3 regions of the Peribacillus simplex NBRC 15720 genome follow, and region 2 is predicted to be linked to each of the others. Evidence: riboswitches for the same ligand, from Rfam matches in the RefSeq annotation. Region 2 holds a riboswitch; each other region holds the start of a gene.
What was found. Region 2 has a riboswitch for lysine ahead of dapA (4-hydroxy-tetrahydrodipicolinate synthase). Riboswitches for the same ligand answer to the same signal wherever they lie in the genome.

Region 1: another riboswitch for lysine. It lies ahead of BS1321_RS20160 (aspartate kinase); the one in region 2 lies ahead of dapA (4-hydroxy-tetrahydrodipicolinate synthase).
Region 3: another riboswitch for lysine. It lies ahead of BS1321_RS14250 (amino acid permease); the one in region 2 lies ahead of dapA (4-hydroxy-tetrahydrodipicolinate synthase).

What each region holds. Positions count from the first base shown of each region.
Region 1 covers NZ_CP017704.1:4,174,334-4,180,570, reverse strand. The annotation lists gene BS1321_RS20170 (succinate dehydrogenase cytochrome b558 subunit) at 1-305, opposite strand, end outside; gene BS1321_RS20165 (YslB family protein) at 689-1,159, shown strand; gene BS1321_RS20160 (aspartate kinase) at 1,223-2,455, opposite strand; lysine riboswitch at 2,544-2,720, opposite strand; gene uvrC (excinuclease ABC subunit UvrC) at 2,782-4,554, opposite strand; gene trxA (thioredoxin) at 4,662-4,976, opposite strand; gene BS1321_RS20145 (electron transfer flavoprotein subunit alpha/FixB family protein) at 5,183-6,160, opposite strand; gene BS1321_RS20140 (electron transfer flavoprotein subunit beta/FixA family protein) at 6,230-6,237, opposite strand, start outside.
Region 2 covers NZ_CP017704.1:573,571-579,807, forward strand. The annotation lists partial or broken gene BS1321_RS02585 (amino acid permease) at 510-731, opposite strand; gene BS1321_RS02590 (threonine ammonia-lyase) at 691-1,278, opposite strand; lysine riboswitch at 1,685-1,863, shown strand; gene dapA (4-hydroxy-tetrahydrodipicolinate synthase) at 1,999-2,895, shown strand; gene BS1321_RS28470 (hypothetical protein) at 3,113-3,235, opposite strand; gene BS1321_RS02600 (IS110 family RNA-guided transposase) at 4,415-5,650, shown strand; gene BS1321_RS27305 (hypothetical protein) at 5,874-6,038, opposite strand.
Region 3 covers NZ_CP017704.1:2,985,086-2,991,322, forward strand. The annotation lists gene BS1321_RS14240 (Ger(x)C family spore germination protein) at 1-363, shown strand, start outside; gene BS1321_RS14245 (glycoside hydrolase family 13 protein) at 449-2,128, shown strand; gene BS1321_RS14250 (amino acid permease) at 2,179-3,630, opposite strand; lysine riboswitch at 3,727-3,911, opposite strand; gene BS1321_RS14255 (LacI family DNA-binding transcriptional regulator) at 4,167-5,129, opposite strand; gene BS1321_RS14260 (metal ABC transporter solute-binding protein, Zn/Mn family) at 5,851-6,237, shown strand, end outside.

The sequences.
Region 1 (6,237 bases), 2.0 Mb from region 2:
GTTACACGTTGAAGCATGAACATCCAGTTACGGAAGAATCCAAATCTCCCTAAATTGTTTTTTGCTGTAAAGGCAATATAAATTCCGTACACAGCATGGAAAAGGATTGGTAGATAGATGACGACCCATTCAACCAAAATCTTTACGGGCGTAAACTCAATTAAATGAACTGCCCCATTAAAAGTTTCTTCTCCTTTTGTTGCCATAAAGTTTACCGATAAATGAAAAATTAGGAATAGACCAATTGGAATTACTCCTAGAAGTGAATGAAGCCTGCGATTCCCAAACTCACGATTCTTTGCCACTAAGTGCCCCCCCTTAATTTGTGAAAAATCATGCAAAGATAATCTGGTGGCTACCTTTTATCTCCGCGTGAAAATAAAGTATAGAGTCAGAAAACTCCCCTATACTCCCTTTACAATTATGTGACATGTCCATTTTACTCCTGACTTCTATGTGCGTCAAGAAAACGGATACAAGAAATCTCTTTTTCAGAATAGATTTTATTGGATTAAATTGTCTATTTTTTATTTGTCAAGTTGATATTTTGGAGAAATTACTAATTAATCTATTAATATCCCGATATAATTTCTCATTTTTTTCCAATTACTATTTAAATAAATAAAAAACAGTATAATTTGCAAAAGAAATACGTTTATAATAGATTTACAGAAAGAGGCGATAAACTATGAAAAAAAATATTGCTGCTGCGATAGAAGAAGAGATTCAAGCTGAAGAAATTCAAACTGAAGAATTCCAAGTGCCAGCTTTCGGATACGAATTAATCAGAGAAGTTCTATTGAACGATATTCTCGGAAAAGACTCTAATCAAATCCTCTATTGGGCAGGTAAACAATTAGCAAGAAAATTCCCATTGAATGGCGATCAGGAAGTGATTGAATTTTTCCAAAGCGCTGGATGGGGCAATCTGGAAATCATGAAGTATACGAAACACGAAATGGAATTATCCCTGACGGGCGAAATAATCAGCCGCCGCCTGGATTTACACCCTGATTGTCACTTCCAACTTGAAGCCGGTTTCCTTGCCGAGCAGTTTACACTGCAAAAAAAATTCCTCAGCGAATCAACGGAAGAAATCAAACGCCGCGCAAAAAAAGTGATATTCACCATCCAATGGGATCCCAGAGATCCAATCTAATATGCCCTTAAAACAGACTTACCCTTTTTACCGGAAGTCTGTTTTTTATTGGACTCCTTACACTTAAGCTAGCACATTTGCATGCTGACCAAGTTTAAATGCTTCATGAAGAGATTCAACCGCCTTCACCATTTCCTTTTCATTGACGACAGTCGAAACTTTAATTTCCGATGTGCTGACCATTTTCACCTGGATTCCTGTATTGGCCATCACTTCAAACATCTCGGCAGCCACTCCTGGGTTAGATACCATACCAGAACCGACGATCGACACTTTGGCCAACCCACTCTCCGTTTCGACTCGATCGAATCCCAATTGTTCTTTATTATTTTCCAGCACGATCAAGGCCGCTTCTGTATCTTCACTTTTTGTGGAAAAAGATAGATTGGTCGTATCCTCGGCAGTCATGCTTTGAATGATGATGTCTACATTAATCCGGTTTTTCGCAAGTGTCGTGAAAATTGTGGATAGTGCACCAAGTGATTGGGGCAAACCATATATTGTGACCCTCGTAATACTGTCTTCAAAAGCAATGCCTCGTACAATTAAGTTTTCTTCCATAGTTGCTTCCTCCTCAATGATCGTTCCTGATTCTCTCTCCATGCTTGAACGGACTTCAAGCGGAATTTGATAATTTTTTGCATATTCGACAGCCCTTGGATGAAGGACGCCCGCCCCCAGGTTGGCAAGTTCCAGCATTTCATCGTAAGAAATGGATTGGAGTTTTCGCGCGCCTTTTATGTAGCGTGGATCCGTTGTGAAAACACCCGTTACATCGGTATATATATCACATCTATCCGCATTCAGCGCTGCAGCGATGGCAACCGCCGTCGTATCGGAACCACCTCGCCCTAAGGTAGTGATTTCCCCATTTATATCGTTCCCCTGGAAACCGGCTACGACCACTATTTTCTTCTCCTGAAGCTGAGCTTGGATCCTTGAAGCATCAATGTTTAAAATCCGGGCATTCCCATGAACGGATTCCGTTTGCATGCCAGCCTGCCAGCCAGTATACGAAATAGCTTCATATCCTTCTTCAATCAATGCCATCGTTAACAGGGAAATCGTTACCTGTTCCCCAGTAGTCAATAGCATATCCATTTCCCTCTTGCTCGGGGTTCCGGAAATATCCCGGGCCATGGAAACCAATTGGTCCGTTGTTTTCCCCATAGCTGAAACAACTACGACTACCTCATTTCCATTCTCCGCTTCCTCGATTACCCGATTGGCAACATTTTTGATTTTTTCTACGCTACCGACGGATGTTCCGCCGAATTTTTGAACGATTAATGCCATCCTCATGCACCCTCTCTAGTTTTTAGGCAATAAAAAAAGCAATGAGAAATATCTCATTGCTGTGATCACATATCTAATACTGTAAACACAGTGAGATAGCTCTCCAGGGTATAAACCCTGACAATCCGCCATTTATTAAATGTCGGACCAGGAAAACAAGGTATGAGTCTTGTCTTCCTTCGGCGTCATCCCCTTTCAAAACCTTTCATGGAAGCTCATACTTCTCCAGGTTTTTACTCTTGAATTCCGCACCTCTATCAGCACTTTTAAGTTGTCTAGTTAAAAATTCCTTTTAATCATAGCATAGAGATTTATCGGTAGCAAGATTATTCTTGTAATTTTCTAACGATTCCCTCGGCTACCCCTTTTGGCATGCCAGCTTCCATGATTTCTTCGGCCGTTGCCTCTTTGATTTTCTTCAATGATCCAAAATGCCTTAATAATTGCTTCCTTCGTTTTTCCCCGACTCCTGGAATATCATCAAGCTGGGAGTGAACTGCATTTTTCCCGCGTAGCTGGCGATGAAACGTAATCGCGAACCGATGCACTTCATCCTGAATTCTTTGCAATAGGTAAAATTCCTGGCTCCGTGAATCAAGAGGTACGAGTTCAAGAGGATTTCCGATCATCAATTGCGATGTCCTATGCTTTTCATCCTTAATGAGGCCTGAAAGTGGTATATCAAGGCCCAATTCATTTTCCAGAATATCCCGAACGGCTTCCACATGTCCCTTTCCGCCATCAATGATGATTAAGTCCGGAAGCGGCAGCCCTTCTTTCAATACTCGTGAATACCTTCTTCTGACCACTTCACGCATCGATCCATAATCATCAGGCCCCTGGACCGTCTTGATCTTATATTTACGGTACTCCCTTTTTTCCGGCTTCCCATCAATGAACACGACTAAAGCGGAAACAGGGTCACTTCCCTGGATATTGGAGTTATCGAAAGCTTCAATTCGATGCGGGGTGTAGATACCCAGTTGGTTCCCGAGGTTTTCCACCGCATTGATCGTTCTTTCTTCATCCCTTTCAATCAAAGAGAATTTTTCCTGAAGGGCGATGGAGGCATTTTTATTCGCCAATTTAAGCATGTCTTTTTTCGCTCCCCGTTTCGGGTGAATCGTTTTGACACCAAGCAGCCCTTCGGCCATTTCGGCATCCACTGATTCAGGCAGCAAGATTTCCTTTGGTTTAAAGTGGTTCGTAATCTCGTAAAACTGACCGAGGAATGTAAGAAGTTCCTGTTCGGGTTCATCGTAGACCGGAAAAAGTGAAACATCCCTTTCTATTAATTTACCCTGCCGGACAAAAAATACCTGAACGCACATCCAGCCTTTATCATAGGCAAAGCCAAATACATCCCTGTCGATGAAATCGGTCGTCATCATTTTTTGCTTCTCCATCGTAATATCGATGTGGGCAATCTTGTCACGGAACTCCTTGGCCCTCTCGAAATCGAGCTCTTCTGATGCCTCCAGCATTTTTTCAGTCAGTTCTTTTTTTATTTCAGTATGCCCGCCGTTCAAGAACCGGTTGATATCATCCACCATTTTTTTATATTCCTGTTCCTCTACTTCATATACACATGGGGCCAGGCACTGGCCAAGGTGATAGTATAGACAAACGCGATCCGGTAAAGTATTGCATTTTCTTAGGGGATAGATGCGGTCGAGCAATTTTTTCGTTTCGTTAGCTGCAAAAGCATTCGGATAAGGACCGAAATATTTCCCTTTGTCTTTTTTGACCTTTCGGGTAATGATTAAACGTGGGTGGCGTTCCGCAGTCAGCTTGATGAAAGGATACGTCTTATCATCCTTTAGCATGACATTATATTTTGGGTCATGTTTTTTGATTAAGTTCAACTCTAAAATAAGAGCCTCGATATTGGAGGAGGTGACGATGTATTCGAAATCCTCAATCTCATTGACGAGCCGAAATGTTTTTCCATCATGTGATCCCGTAAAATAAGAACGGACACGATTTTTCAACACCTTCGCTTTGCCTACATATATGATCGTTCCCTGACGATCTTTCATTAAATAGCAACCAGGTTGATCGGGAAGAAGGGCAAGTTTATTCTTTATTTGTTGATTCATGCATTCAGCCTCCTGTTCTCCCATTTTTACAATCATTATATATCAAGATAGCGAAAAAAGCTTCAAGTCCGCAGACTTGAAGCTTTTTTTAGCTAACTTACTATTTATTACGCGTGTTTTGCAATAAGTTCAGCAAGTGCTTCTTTAGGTTGGAAACCAACAACCTTGTCAACCACTTCACCGTCTTTAAGGACGATTAATGTCGGGATGCTCATCACACCGAATTTTCCAGCTGTTTCTTGGTTTTCATCTACATCCACTTTTACGATTTTTGCTGTATCGCCAATTTCAGTATCAAGCTCTTGAAGAACAGGAGCGATCATTTTACAAGGTCCACACCATGGAGCCCAAAAATCTACAAGAACGACACCTTCGCTAGTATCAGTTGTGAAAGTTTGGTCAGTTGCATTTACAATAGCCATATATAATTCCTCCTCAAATTTACTCAAATAACTAAAGACAGTATATCATTGTTGTTAGAATCGATGCTAATATTTTGCTTCAGTGGTAGGATGTCCAAAAAAAGAATAAACATGCAGGCCAAAACCCTTGCCTATAAGCCCAAAGAAAGGGCAAGACATGTAACGGCTTATGCCGCATGTCTTGCCCCTCATCTGTATTATTTCTCTTACGCGTTAACTTTAAGTTTTTTGAATTCTTCCGTAAGTAATGGAACGACTTCGAAAAGGTCTCCGACGATTCCATAATCAGCCACATTAAATATGTTAGCTTCCGGGTCTTTGTTGATGGCAACGATGACCTTGGAGTTGGACATCCCCGCTAAATGCTGGATCGCACCGGAAATTCCGCAGGCGATATAAAGGTCAGGTGTTACGACTTTACCCGTTTGCCCGATTTGCAAAGAGTAATCGCAATAGTCTGCATCACATGCTCCGCGGGAAGCTCCTACCGCACCGCCAAGAACTTGTGCCAGTTCCTTTAATGGTTCAAAACCATCTTCACTTTTCACGCCGCGGCCACCTGCGATGACTACTTTCGCTTCTGAAAGGTCGACCCCTTCACTAGCTTTTCTAACAACATCTTTAATGATTGTGCGTAAATCCTTAATATCCACACTTAATGTAGAAACATCACCAGAGCGGGACTCATCTTTTGCTAATGGTTCGATATTGTTCGGACGGATTGTCGCGAATATCACGCCATCTGTAACAATTTTCTTTTCAAATGCTTTACCGGAATATATCGGGCGGGTGAAAACGATATTTCCGCCTTCTTCTTCAATGGATGTAACGTCGGAGATCAATCCTGATTCAAGCTTTCCAGCCAATTTAGGTGCAAGGTCTTTTCCTAGGGCCGTATGTCCAAAGAAAATCCCTTCTGGCTTTTCCTGCTCGATGACGGCAAGCAAGCTTTGCGCATATCCATCTGAAGTATATTGTTTCAATTGATCATTTTCGACTGCAACAACCCGGTCTGCGCCATACTGGATCAATTCATTTCCAAAATTTTGAACACTATCACCAACTAAAACACCTACGATTTCCCCGCCATCTGCAGCAAGTTTAGCCGCACCGATAGCTTCAAATGATACATTTCTTAGTGAACCGTCACGAACTTCGCCCAATACAAGAAACTTTCTAGCCATTTATAAAAACCTCCTGTGCTCTATTTTTCATTTTGTCGTGTTTTGTTGTTTTGAAAAGTACCGTTTCGATTAAATCA
Region 2 (6,237 bases):
TCATTTTAATTTGATAAAATTAGGTGAATTAAAGTTCAAAAACAAACATTCGATTTCCAGAACACATGCTACATCAATATAATCATTTCTCTTCAACATTATACTTAAAAATCTTTAAGAGCTTATATGCGCAAAATAAACCGTTCATATTTTACAAATTATATCCCAACAACATTTACATAGAAGTCATGAATCAGTTAGTTAATACTCCATACCTTTATTGAGCATTTTTCTACAATAACTGTTCTTTTCTTCCTCAAAAAAAAGCCATGCACAAGTTGGGGAAAATACCTGAGGGATGAAGATCTCTCTTTATCTCTCTTTGTTTTGTCCACAATTTATGCACAACTTTAATTAGTGTCTATTATATTTAACTAATGTGAAACACACTCGGCATAGCTAGAGTAATGAACGTAGATTAAATTTCCTTAAACAAGATGATGTCCCTAAATCCTTATAATAGAATAACTCGTATCACTCATCTTTTTATTGAAATGGCACGAGGCTTCTTAACTGGAAATATCATCATCGGATTTAACATCCAATGGTGTTCGTTTATCCATTTTCAGTATGTAATAACTTGCTGCGACCAAGGCTAGGAAAACGATCCCGACAACCAAGGAAATCCGGGTACTGGGATTGAACCAAATACCAACCAGCACCATCAGTAAAAAGGCAATTATCGCATAGTTACTGTAAGGGGCCAACGGCATTTTGAACGGTTTTTCCCTCCCACTTCTTAAATACCGTTAGAGATTCTGGAAAGTACCGATCAATCCACTTTAATGCCAAGCCAATTCCGGAGAGAAGCCCACCACCTGAAAGGGGAACAATTACATCTGTTAGATTAGGAAGATCCTCTAACAATTCCAAGCCAATTGTCCCTTGTCCAGCCATGACGTGAGGATCATCAAATTGAATCACCGTTAATCCTTTCCCTCTTTCCAGCTCATAGCAACGCTCTCCTGCGGCATCTTGGCTATCACCAACTATCTCAATTTGAGCTCCCAGTCTTTTTAATGAATCTATTTTTGCTTTTGGTACTCGATTTGAAATGCATACAACAGCATCAATCCCTATTTTTTTTGCCACATATGCTACAGCAATACCATGGTTCCAGTTGAAAAAGTTGCAACCCCACGTTTTTTTCTTTTCACTCAAGCTGAGTATCTTATTGGCGGCTCCCCTTACTTTAAATGCTCCAACCTCATGAACATTTTCAAGCTTTAAAAAAACAGGACGGCCAGTTTTTTCTGATAGTATAGTAGATTGAATCAATGGAGTTCTACTTACAATTTAAGCGATTCGATTTCTTGCTTCCCAAACATCACGAATTTTCATATCTTTTCTTTCCTTTGTTAGTTTTGCATTAGTCATGTTATCCTCCCCCTCCTTGATTATTATTCTAGGTGTTCATAAGGTAAATACTAATTCCCTTCTATAAGATATATCAATTGTAAATACTGACTATAAAAGGGTGAAACTTTTCATACAATTTGTTTTATAAAACTATTATATTGAGTTTACATAATAACTAAAAAAGATGAATCCAACCCAATACTGTAGCCATTTCCATCGATTATCCATGTATTCTTAAAAAAAACTTCAAAATTTGCCTTGCAATAAAAAGGATTCCCTGTTATATTACAGTCAATTAAATATTTTCTTACTTCATACTTTTTGAAGTGAGGATAGAGGAGCAAAGACCATTAGTACACATTTTGAGGAGAATGAGATCCTATGACTATTGTGGAAAGGGGAATTTGCCGAAGCGGAAAGAATCTCATGTTCTTGAAGCTGGTTCTGCTATTGAATAAATACAGGACTGTCATATAGGAAACTATATGGAGGGCTATCTTACGCGCGGAAACATTTTTTTGATAAATATTGTTTCTACTGCAGCAGCGAATCCTCGTTGTTGCTTTTTTGCGTTTACTCCTGAAAGGCCCTAACCACCTCTGAATTTTTTAAAAAAATTATACAAAAGGGTGTGAAGTTATGAATTTTGGCCAAGTTTTAACCGCAATGGTTACCCCATTTAATCATAATAATGAGGTTGATTTTAATGCTACGCGAACTTTAGTAAATTATTTAATTGCTAATGGTTCTGATGGTTTAGTTATAGCTGGTACAACTGGAGAGTCTCCAACATTAACTGCAGAAGAAAAAGTAGATTTATTCAAAATTGTTGTAGAAATTGTTGATGGAAGAGTTCCAGTCATAGCTGGAACTGGCTCAAATAACACGAAAGCTTCTATCAGCTTAACAAGGCAAGCAGAGGCAGCAGGAGTCGACGGAATTATGCTCGTTACCCCCTACTATAACAAGCCGTCTCAAGAAGGATTATTTCAGCACTTTAATGCTATTGCCCATTCAACATCATTACCGGTAATGCTTTATAATATCCCAGGACGGAGTGTTGTAAACATGTCAGTAGAGACGATTGTTAGTCTCTCAAAAATTAACAATATTGTGGCAGTAAAAGAAGCAAGTGGTGACTTAGATGCCATGGCACAAATCATAAGCAAAACAACTAGTGATTTTACACTGTACAGCGGCGATGACGGGTTAACATTACCGGTTTTAGCCATCGGCGGAACAGGCATTGTTTCGGTTTCTTCACACATAATTGGTAATGAAATGCAAGAAATGATCAATAGCTTTAAAAATGGTGATGTCCATGGTGCCGCTACTACACATCGTACCCTTCTTCCAATTATGAAAGCATTATTTGCTGCACCAAGCCCAGCACCGGTAAAATCAGCATTAAATATGCGGGGGTTAAATGTTGGAGGTGTCCGCTTACCATTGGTCCCTTTAAACTATGAAGAAAAAAGAGCACTACAAATAGCTCTACCCCCTAGTAACGTAGAAGCAATTTTGTTAGATAAATAAACTAATGATTCATTTAGCGAGTCTTGGGATACAGATTTCCTAATTAATAATCATATAAACTGGAGAAATTTTAAAAAGCAGTGCAACTCCGAAAGAAGTGCACTGCTTTCTAATCGATCACGACTCAGGAATTAAAGCTAGTAGAAATAGCTAGAGATAATAAAGTTAAAGATATTATTGCGTCAACTGAACCAACATTAATTATATAGCCTGACCTTTAATTCACCGCGTTTTCCTTTAACTCATTAATTTCTTTTTGTCCTTCAAACCCTTCCACTAATTCATTGAAATAGGGCTCTTGTTTAGTTGTAAATCCACTTTTCTTATAAAACAATCGCATAGACAAGCACTTCTAAAAAAAAGCCTTTTTGTCAACAAGAACGCGGTTATTGCGCTAATAGTTAATATAAAGAGAAACAAATTAGATGAGCTCTAAAAACTTTTATTTTCAATAATTTATATCCACTTTTTTTACTTATCACTTAATTACTTTGTTCTAAAAAGCCCTTTCTCTATTATTGAACTATACCGGATAACGGACACACGAACGGAAGAAATGAATTAGTTCAAAGCCTCCTCGCGGATTCATGCGAGATATACGGTTCTCAAACAAAGTAGAAATGCACTATATTTGAGCACTTAAAGATTTAGAATGATAAGAGCAAAAAGAAAAACCAAGATGGTATAGATAATGGCGGCGCGACAATGGAAACACTTGTACCGAAAATGTCATAATCAAATCCATTCAGGGAAATTAACGCAATCAGTCACGGATTGAAGATACTGGAGAGCCGTATGAAGGGAAAATTTCAAGTATGGTTGGGGATATTTATGTCAAAATTTGCTTATAGTATGTTTTCCTCGTAATGGTGTCGGTAACCCATGCCCATCAAGCTAAGAAAACAAGTCGACCCCAAACGAAAAAAAGATTTATGTGTTTTTCTAATGAGCCCAAGAGGGATTTATAGAATTTTAACTTGATGGCTATGTGGCGAGACCTCATTAAAAGTCTTTTCACATTAAAAAGGCCTAACAGGAAAGAAAAGAATTAGCCATTTCCTGATAACATAACTAAGTCATACAAGTAATTAACAACTTTACCCATACTCCAAGCTATTATTGCTTAACTAATTGCAATTACAGCTAAACTCACAACTTTTATTAACTCTAATTTGCCTTTATCCACCTATATCTCTCCTCAACCTGTACTATTTAGGAGTATATATTCTTCAACGATAATAAATAATCCTTGTGCAACTAACCTGCCCCTTTCGTATTATAAGGTCAGCCAGAAAATATTTCTGGTTGACCATTTTTTATATGGTTTTATTATAACGGTAGCCGGGGCAAAACGTACCTGCTCGTGGGGATAGACCCCGTCAACTAAACAGTTTGCCCCCTACTTGTAGAAACATGATTAGGCTGGTTGGGACGTAGATCTCGTATAACAAGCGAAGCTGTGACACTGCAAGGAGAAATAGGGGTACCGGTAATCCACTAGATCAGGAGGAGATTTAGAATGAATCCAGTCGTTGGTCTGGATATTTCAAAAGGGGAAAGTCAGGTTCAAGCATTTTTGGATAAGGGTAAACCTTATCAAAGGAGTTTTAAAATAACTCATACTGTTGAGGGGCTTAATTTACTTGTAGCGTTTCTTGAGGATGTAAAGAAAGAGTCTGGTCAGAAGCCTTCAGTCGTTTTAGAAGCCACTGGACATTATCAAGCTCCAGTCGTTCATTACTTGGAAGAACGAGGATATTTATTGATTATCATTAATCCATTGATTTCATATAAGGCAAGAGGATCAAGCTTAAGAAAGGTAAAAACAGATGCCATTGATGCCTATCTTCTCTGTGAGTTGTTTTATAAAGAAGAATTAGAGCCATATAAAAAGCGTGGAGTCCAGTTATTGAACCTTCGTAATCTCACAAGACAACATGAAAACATAACTGGCGTTATGGTTCAAACAAAGCTTCAATTTCAGGCAGTGCTTGAACAAGTGTTTCCTGAATATAAAGGAGTTTTTGGAGATTTATATTCTGTGGTGTCACTCTTAACTCTTTCAGAGTTCCCCTCTTCAGAGGACATTTTGAAGGCAAGTGAAGAAGCAATGACAGCAAGGATATTTGAGTTATGCAAGAGTAGATCAATTAAATGGGCAAATGAAAAAGCGATTCAGCTTAAAGCTGCGGCAGCTCGTAACCCTTTTGAAAAGACAGTCTATCAGAGTCATATTTTAAGCCTTGGTATGTATATAAATATTCTTCTTCAGTACAAAGAGCATCTATCAAAGTTAGAGGCAGAGATAGACGCCCTCGCTAAAGAAATTGAAGAATATACGATCCTCAAATCTATCCCAGGTATCGGAGAAAAGATCGCGGCAACGATTATTTCTGAAATTGGTGAGATAGATCGATTTAATAATCCTAAAAAACTTGTAGCTTTCTCTGGAGTTGATCCTAGTGTATTCGAATCCGGTAAGTTTACAGCTACCAAAAATAGAATCACTAAAAGAGGTTCTAGCAGACTTCGACATGCCTTATATATGGCGGTTCGTTGTGCTATTCGTGATTGCCGGAAGTCTAAGACAACTGATGAAATTATCCCTCGAAATAAGAAGCTACGCGTGTTTTATGACAAGAAACGCGAGGAAGGAAAGCCTTATAAGGTAGCCGTCATAGCCTGTGTAAATAAGCTCTTACACTGGATTTTCGCTCTATTAAAGAACAAAATGACTTTCCAAGATATTGTTTAAAATTTATATTTAACTAAAAAGAACAAAACCTTCCAAATGAGAGTCTGAAGGAAGGTTATTTGGTATGCCTATTATTAGTATATCACGTATGTTTTTATCTTTTTATTGAAAAATGTTGACAAACTATTAGCTGGTTTAGTGCCATAAGAAAAAGAGCTACCAAAGCAACTCTCTTATTAAAGTAACGCTCCCGTTAGCTTAACAAACAAATTTATTATGTGAATTACCTTCCTTGTCTTTTCCCAATCGAAAACCCAGCAGCTAATAAAGACACCATCGCTAAACCAACTCCAATAATCATTGAATAATCAAAAATATCTTTAAGCGCCATACCGCCTCCAATAGATGCAGTAGATAAGCATAACAATGAAACAGTTTTGTTCTTCATAGTTCTCAACATCCCTCTATAGATATTACCAAAAAAATCAAATTAATTATTCAACTAACCTGCTCCGTTAGTTGAATAAGAAAATGGAGCTGTTTCCAACCCCATATTTGTTAGTTCAACAAGATAATAACTTTTGTAAGTCAGTTCCATACATACCTGCTTTCATTAGTAAAAGAAAGTGACAACAGGGATGGGTGCC
Region 3 (6,237 bases), 2.4 Mb from region 2:
TTTACAGATATCAATAACGTGGAGTCACGTGTCCATTATCATATTTCTAATGCCAATCAAGACCCCAAGGTCAGGATTGAAGTGAAATTAAAGGCGAGTCTGCTAGAGGTCCAAGGCTATGACTTGGGAAAAGCCTTGGACCTGAATAAAATAGAGGCTAGGGCGGAGCATGTCATTGGTAAAAAATTAAATGAGATGGTAATTATGTTTCAGGAGAACAATATAGATCCGATTGCACTCGGTGATCACGCAAAAAGTAAAACAAGAAATTTCGATCAAAAACATTGGGAGAAGGCATATCCCCATATTCCAATCGAGGTGGATCTGGATATTGAAATGATTCAAACGGGAATAGCTGAATAAAAGTAGAATATTCTGAAGTTTCCCCCTTTATAATAGGGGTATTGGTGTAATGATTATATCAATGCGGCTAAAAAGGGGGAAAGGTATGGACAAAGCATGGTGGAAAGAGGCAGTTGTGTATCAAGTGTATCCAAGGAGTTTTATGGATAGTGATGGTGATGGGATAGGGGATATAAACGGGATCTTGATGAAGCTCGATTATTTACAAGAGCTGGGAGTGAACGTGATATGGCTATCCCCCGTTTATCAATCTCCAAATGATGACAATGGGTACGATATCAGTGATTATAAATCAATCATGACTGAATTCGGGACCATGGCTGATTTCGATAGGTTGTTGAAGGCGGTTCATGAACGTGGAATGAAGATCATGATGGACCTGGTGGTCAACCATTCTTCAGATGAACATCCGTGGTTCAAGGAATCCCGATCCTCAAAAGATAATCCGAAACGTGATTATTATATTTGGAAAACTGGCAGGAATGGGAAAGAACCAAATAATTGGGAGTCCATTTTTAAAGGTTCAGCATGGGAATATGATGAAGGAACCGATGAATATTATTTACATTTATTCAGCAGGAAACAACCGGATTTAAACTGGGAGAACCCTAAGCTCCGTGAAGAAATCTACAACATCATGACTTGGTGGCTGGATAAGGGTGTCGATGGCTTCCGGATGGATGTCATCAACTTCCTTTCAAAAGATCAAAGCTATTCAGATGGAGCCGTTCATCATGAAAAGCTGTATGGTGATGGAAGCCCCTTTTTCCTGAATGGGCCACGCATACATGAGTTTTTACAGGAAATCAATCAACGGGCACTTTCTAGATATGACGTGATTACGGTTGGGGAGATGCCAGGCGTTACACCGGAGGAAGCGCAATTGTTCACAGGTAAAGATCGTGGTGAGCTACATATGGTCTTTCAATTCGAACATATGGATCTGGGGAGCGGACCGGAAGGTAAATGGAGTAACGATAAATGGAAGCTAACCGATTTAAAGCGAATACTCTCCAAATGGCAGACTGGTTTGGAGGGGGATGGCTGGAACAGTTTATACTGGAACAACCATGATCAGCCCCGGGTTGTCTCAAGGTTTGGTAATGATGGAAAGTATCGTATTGAAAGCGCAAAGATGCTTGCGGCTTGCCTTCATTTGCTTCAAGGGACACCCTATATATATCAAGGGGAAGAGCTGGGCATGACCAATGTTGCATTTGAGAGCATTGATGAATACCGGGATATCGAAACATTGAATTCATATGACGAATTCGTCAATTCACATGGCTGGTCAAAAGAGCGGATGATGTCAGCCATTCACGCCCGCAGCAGGGATAATGCGAGGACACCGATTCAGTGGAATGACTCCCGGAACGCAGGATTCACGAATGGGACTCCTTGGATTAAGGTTAATCCCAATTTTCCCGAGATTAATGCAGAAAAGGCCTACAATGATCCGAATTCCATTTTTCATTTTTATAAAAAGCTTATCCAATTACGCAAGAAACATGAAATCGTCGTTTACGGCCGTTTTGAACTGCTTTGGCCAGATGATGAACGAATATTTGCCTATACGAGATCGTTTGAAGAAGAAAAGCTGTTGGTACTATGCAACTTTAAAGAAGAGCAGGCCTCCTTTACTTTGCCTGAGGAGCTGCATGCTTATTCTGCCACAAGGCTGATCGGCAATTATGATCAGGAGGAAGAAGGAATCTCCAGCAAACCCCTGCGTCCATATGAATGCCGTGTTTATCATTTGAAATGAAAAAAAGGACCTGTTCTTCTCCGATTAGAGAAGAACAGGTCCTTTGCTTATTATTTTGATTTGAGGTCACATTCCTCAAGGGGAATGATTTTCGTTTTATGCTTAATTTTATAGCCGAACCATAGGACGAAAAATAGAATCAAGCCAATGTAGGAAACAAACATTGAATTCCAGTCGATCCCATCGCTGCTGAAAGCTTGGTACCCTTGTCCGATGATAATGATAATACAAAGGACAAGTGCGAATATAGGCCCGAATGGGAAGCCTTTTGCTCGGTATGGTAAAGCATTCATATCAAGGCCTTGAGCTGCGTAGGCTTTGCGGAACCGATAATGGGCAATCGCAATTCCGACCCAGGTGACGAACCCCGCCATGCCTGAAGCATTCAATAACCAGATATAAACGACGCCATCCCCGAAAAACGAAGCTAAGAATGCAACGCAGCCAACTAAAGAAGTCACGATAAGTGCATTTACGGGTACTCCTCTTTTATCTAACTTGCCAAGGAATTTCGGTGCTTTCCCATCCCGTGCCAAGTCCCATAGCATACGGGTTGAAGCGTACATGCCAGAGTTACCGGCAGAGAGTACGGACGATAAAATTATCGCGTTCATGATGGATGCAGCAAATGCAAGGCCAGCACGTTCAAATACAAGCGTGAATGGACTTACGGCAACATCTTGACTCAATAAACGTGAATCCGTAAACGGAATGATCATTCCAATAACGAAAATTGCAAGAATATAGAACAAGAGGATGCGCCAGAAAACGGATCTGATCGCTTTAGGGATATTTTTTTCTGGATCTTCACTTTCACCAGCAGTCACTCCAAGCAATTCCGTTCCTTGGAATGAAAAGCCGGCAGCCATGAATACGCCTAGAATCGTGAAGAACCCTCCGTTAAAGGGACCTTCGCCCATTGTGAAATTGGAAAAACCAATTGGGTCATTCCCACCCATGATTCCGAGAATGATCAGAACACCCGTGATCAAGAAAATGACGACTGTCACGACTTTGATCATGGCAAACCAGAATTCTGTTTCCCCGAAACCTTTAACTGACATGTAATTGATAAGAAACATAGTGATTAACGCAATGGCACTCCAGATAAATGAAGGGCTATCCGGGAACCAGAACTTCATAATTAAGACAACGGCTGCTAATTCAGCGGCAATGGTGATTGCCCAGTTATACCAGTAGTTCCAACCAATCGCAAAACCGAAAGACGGATCGACGAATTTGGATGCATAGACCCGGAACGAACCGGCCACTGGCATGAACGCTGCCATTTCTGCAAGACTTGTCATTAAGTAATAAACCATGATGCCGATGATCGCGTATGCCACCAAGGCACCGCCGGGACCGGCTGAATGAATGGCACCGCCACTTGCTAAAAATAAACCTGTTCCAATCGTTCCACCTAATGAAATCATCATTAAATGACGCGCTTTCAGGCTCCTTTTAAGTTCAGTAGGGCTTGATGCTGATTGTGAATTTGACAATTGATGTTACACTCCTTTTTATTGGAAGGGAACGAAAAATAAAAAAACAGCAGTCGAAAAAGATCGACGGCTGTTTATAATAAACCCGTTTATCCTTCCGAAGATAGCTCCCCACGCTTTTTGAAAAAACGTGACAGTGGTGTTCCTGTTCGGTAACACCGCCAGCAAGAATATACATGGAATATACCCTAACTTCGGCAACTTATCCTTTCAAACGGAGTCTTTAATTTTCCAGAATCTCGTCCGTTTTACTTTTATAAGCTGCAGCCTCTAACTCATCGGTAAATGAGGAAGTATTCAATTTTCTAAAATCGTTGCGCCAGCTTGTAAATGACGTCGGACGATTGTACTCATGAAATTCATGCAATCGCTAGTAGATTGCTAGTAACTGAGTAAACTTTACTATATCAAAATTATAAAATAACTTCTAGGATATCGCAATGATTATTTTGTGTGGTTATTTTTTCCTAGTTATTGAATGATGGCAGTAATGAAGAATTCAAATGTCGATATACTAAAATAAAGCATCCTGATAACTAGACGGTCCTCCTTTTAATTAGAGCGTATTCTAGTTTTACATGTTTGACCACTTCAGGATTCTCAAATAAGTCCACTGCCATTTTCCCGATCCATTCCAGCGGTAAGGAAATGGTCGTGATGTCGAGCATTTCACTAAGGCTATCATTATTGAAGCCGAGAATGGCCACATCTTCCGGTACCCTTATACCCGATTTCTTAGCGGTAAGAATGAAGCCTGCCGCCGTGTCATCGTTCGTGATGATTATGGCTTCAGGTTTATCTGACATTGAATTCCATTCCTGAAACAATTGTTCACCGTCTTTAATGTGGTAACTGCCTTCAAACAGCCATTCTTTATTGTTTATCAGTTGATGTTTATTCATGATATCGTTAAAGGCCTTTGTACGATGAGAACTATTTCTGCTCTTTTTACGGCCAAGGCTGTATCCAATTTTCTTATATCCTTTTGCAATCACGTACTCAAGTGCACAGGAGAAAGCTGCATAATGATCAATGCTGATGGATGAGAATTCAGCCTGGGCTGTATCTTCACATAAGATGATCGGTCCGTATTTTTGATAATCCAAAAAGATTTTTATTTCCGAAATCCTTGAACAAACGATAATGCCATCGAGCTGCTTCATTTGCAGCATATTCAAAGCCTGGATTTCTTTCTCTCTGTCATAATTGGTTTGAAAGATGACTATATGACAGCCAATTGCATTTGCCTGTTTAGTGATTCCGTTAACGATTGCCCCGTAATATGGGTGATTGTTGAAGGGGATGATGATGCCGATAAGATTAGTTTTGCCTTTTGAAAGATGAATGGCGTTGATGTTTCTCGAATAATTCAAACGATCGATGGCTTCTAAAACGCTCTTTCTTTTATCGGGGCTTACATAAGGATGATCATTCAATACACGAGACACTGTTGAGACAGATACACCAGCACATTGAGCAATTTCTTTAATATTTGTCATGGTATCACCGTTTTTTCTTTTTTTATATTGTACAGTATGAAACCCATTTCAGGGCAAGTGAACAGAGTGAGGCTGTTGAAGAATTCTTCAAATAAGGTCTTGTTCTGGTATGGGTTTCATCCTTTAAGATTGGTTTAAATCTTAGAGGAGGAGGGGATCATGATGTTCCAAACTTTAATCACCCTGTTTGTGCTTTGTGGAATCGAATTGGGATTTGCGTACTTGGCAATTTCCTTGAAACAGGAAAAATAAGTGGCAATGCATTTGAAATGCCTGATGCCCGTCAAGAATTCCGCGTTTACTCGTGTATTTTGGTACTTTACTCGTGAAATCCGCGCATTTACTCGTGAATTTCACGTCGTCCCGCTATAAACATTAAAAAAAGCTCCCCTAGTTTATATTCACCATTAAAACTCCACAATATAAATATAACTTCATCGTTACGTTTCATGTACGGAAGGGAAGAAGTACTCTCCATAGAAATGACTGACTGTCTGGAAGCTCCCTAGTAGAGATTCCAGACAGTTTTTGCTGTGTGTAAAAGTCATTGGACTTTTGAAATGTTTGAAAAATAGTTGCACTTTTTTAGTATATTTGTGTATAGTATAAATTAAGTTGTATAGAGGAAACTTTTTAGCGTTTACGACAATGTAAAAAAATTTGCACTTAGTTTTGCACATGGCAAACTATTTTAGAGAGATGAAAAAGGGAGGGAATATGGATGGGTTTTCTAAAATCTATTGGGGGCGTGCTTGCTGCATTGCTGATTTTAACAGGGTGCGGCAATGATACGGTCGAAAAGGATAACGGCAATGGCAAGTTGGACGTCGTTACAACGACGGGAATGATTGGGGATTTGGTTGAGAATATCGGCGGTAAACATGTCGAGGTCACCAGTTTAATGGGACCGGGAGTCGACCCCCATCTATATAAAGCGACACAGGGTGATGTGGAGACACTGGATTCGGCTGATATGATTTTTTATAATGGTGTGCATCTTGAAGGGAAAATGACGGATATATTCGAAATGATGAGCAAGGATAAACCGACGATTGCCGTAACGGAGGACTTCAAGGAGAACCAGCTTCGCAAAGTGAGTGCTACGGAG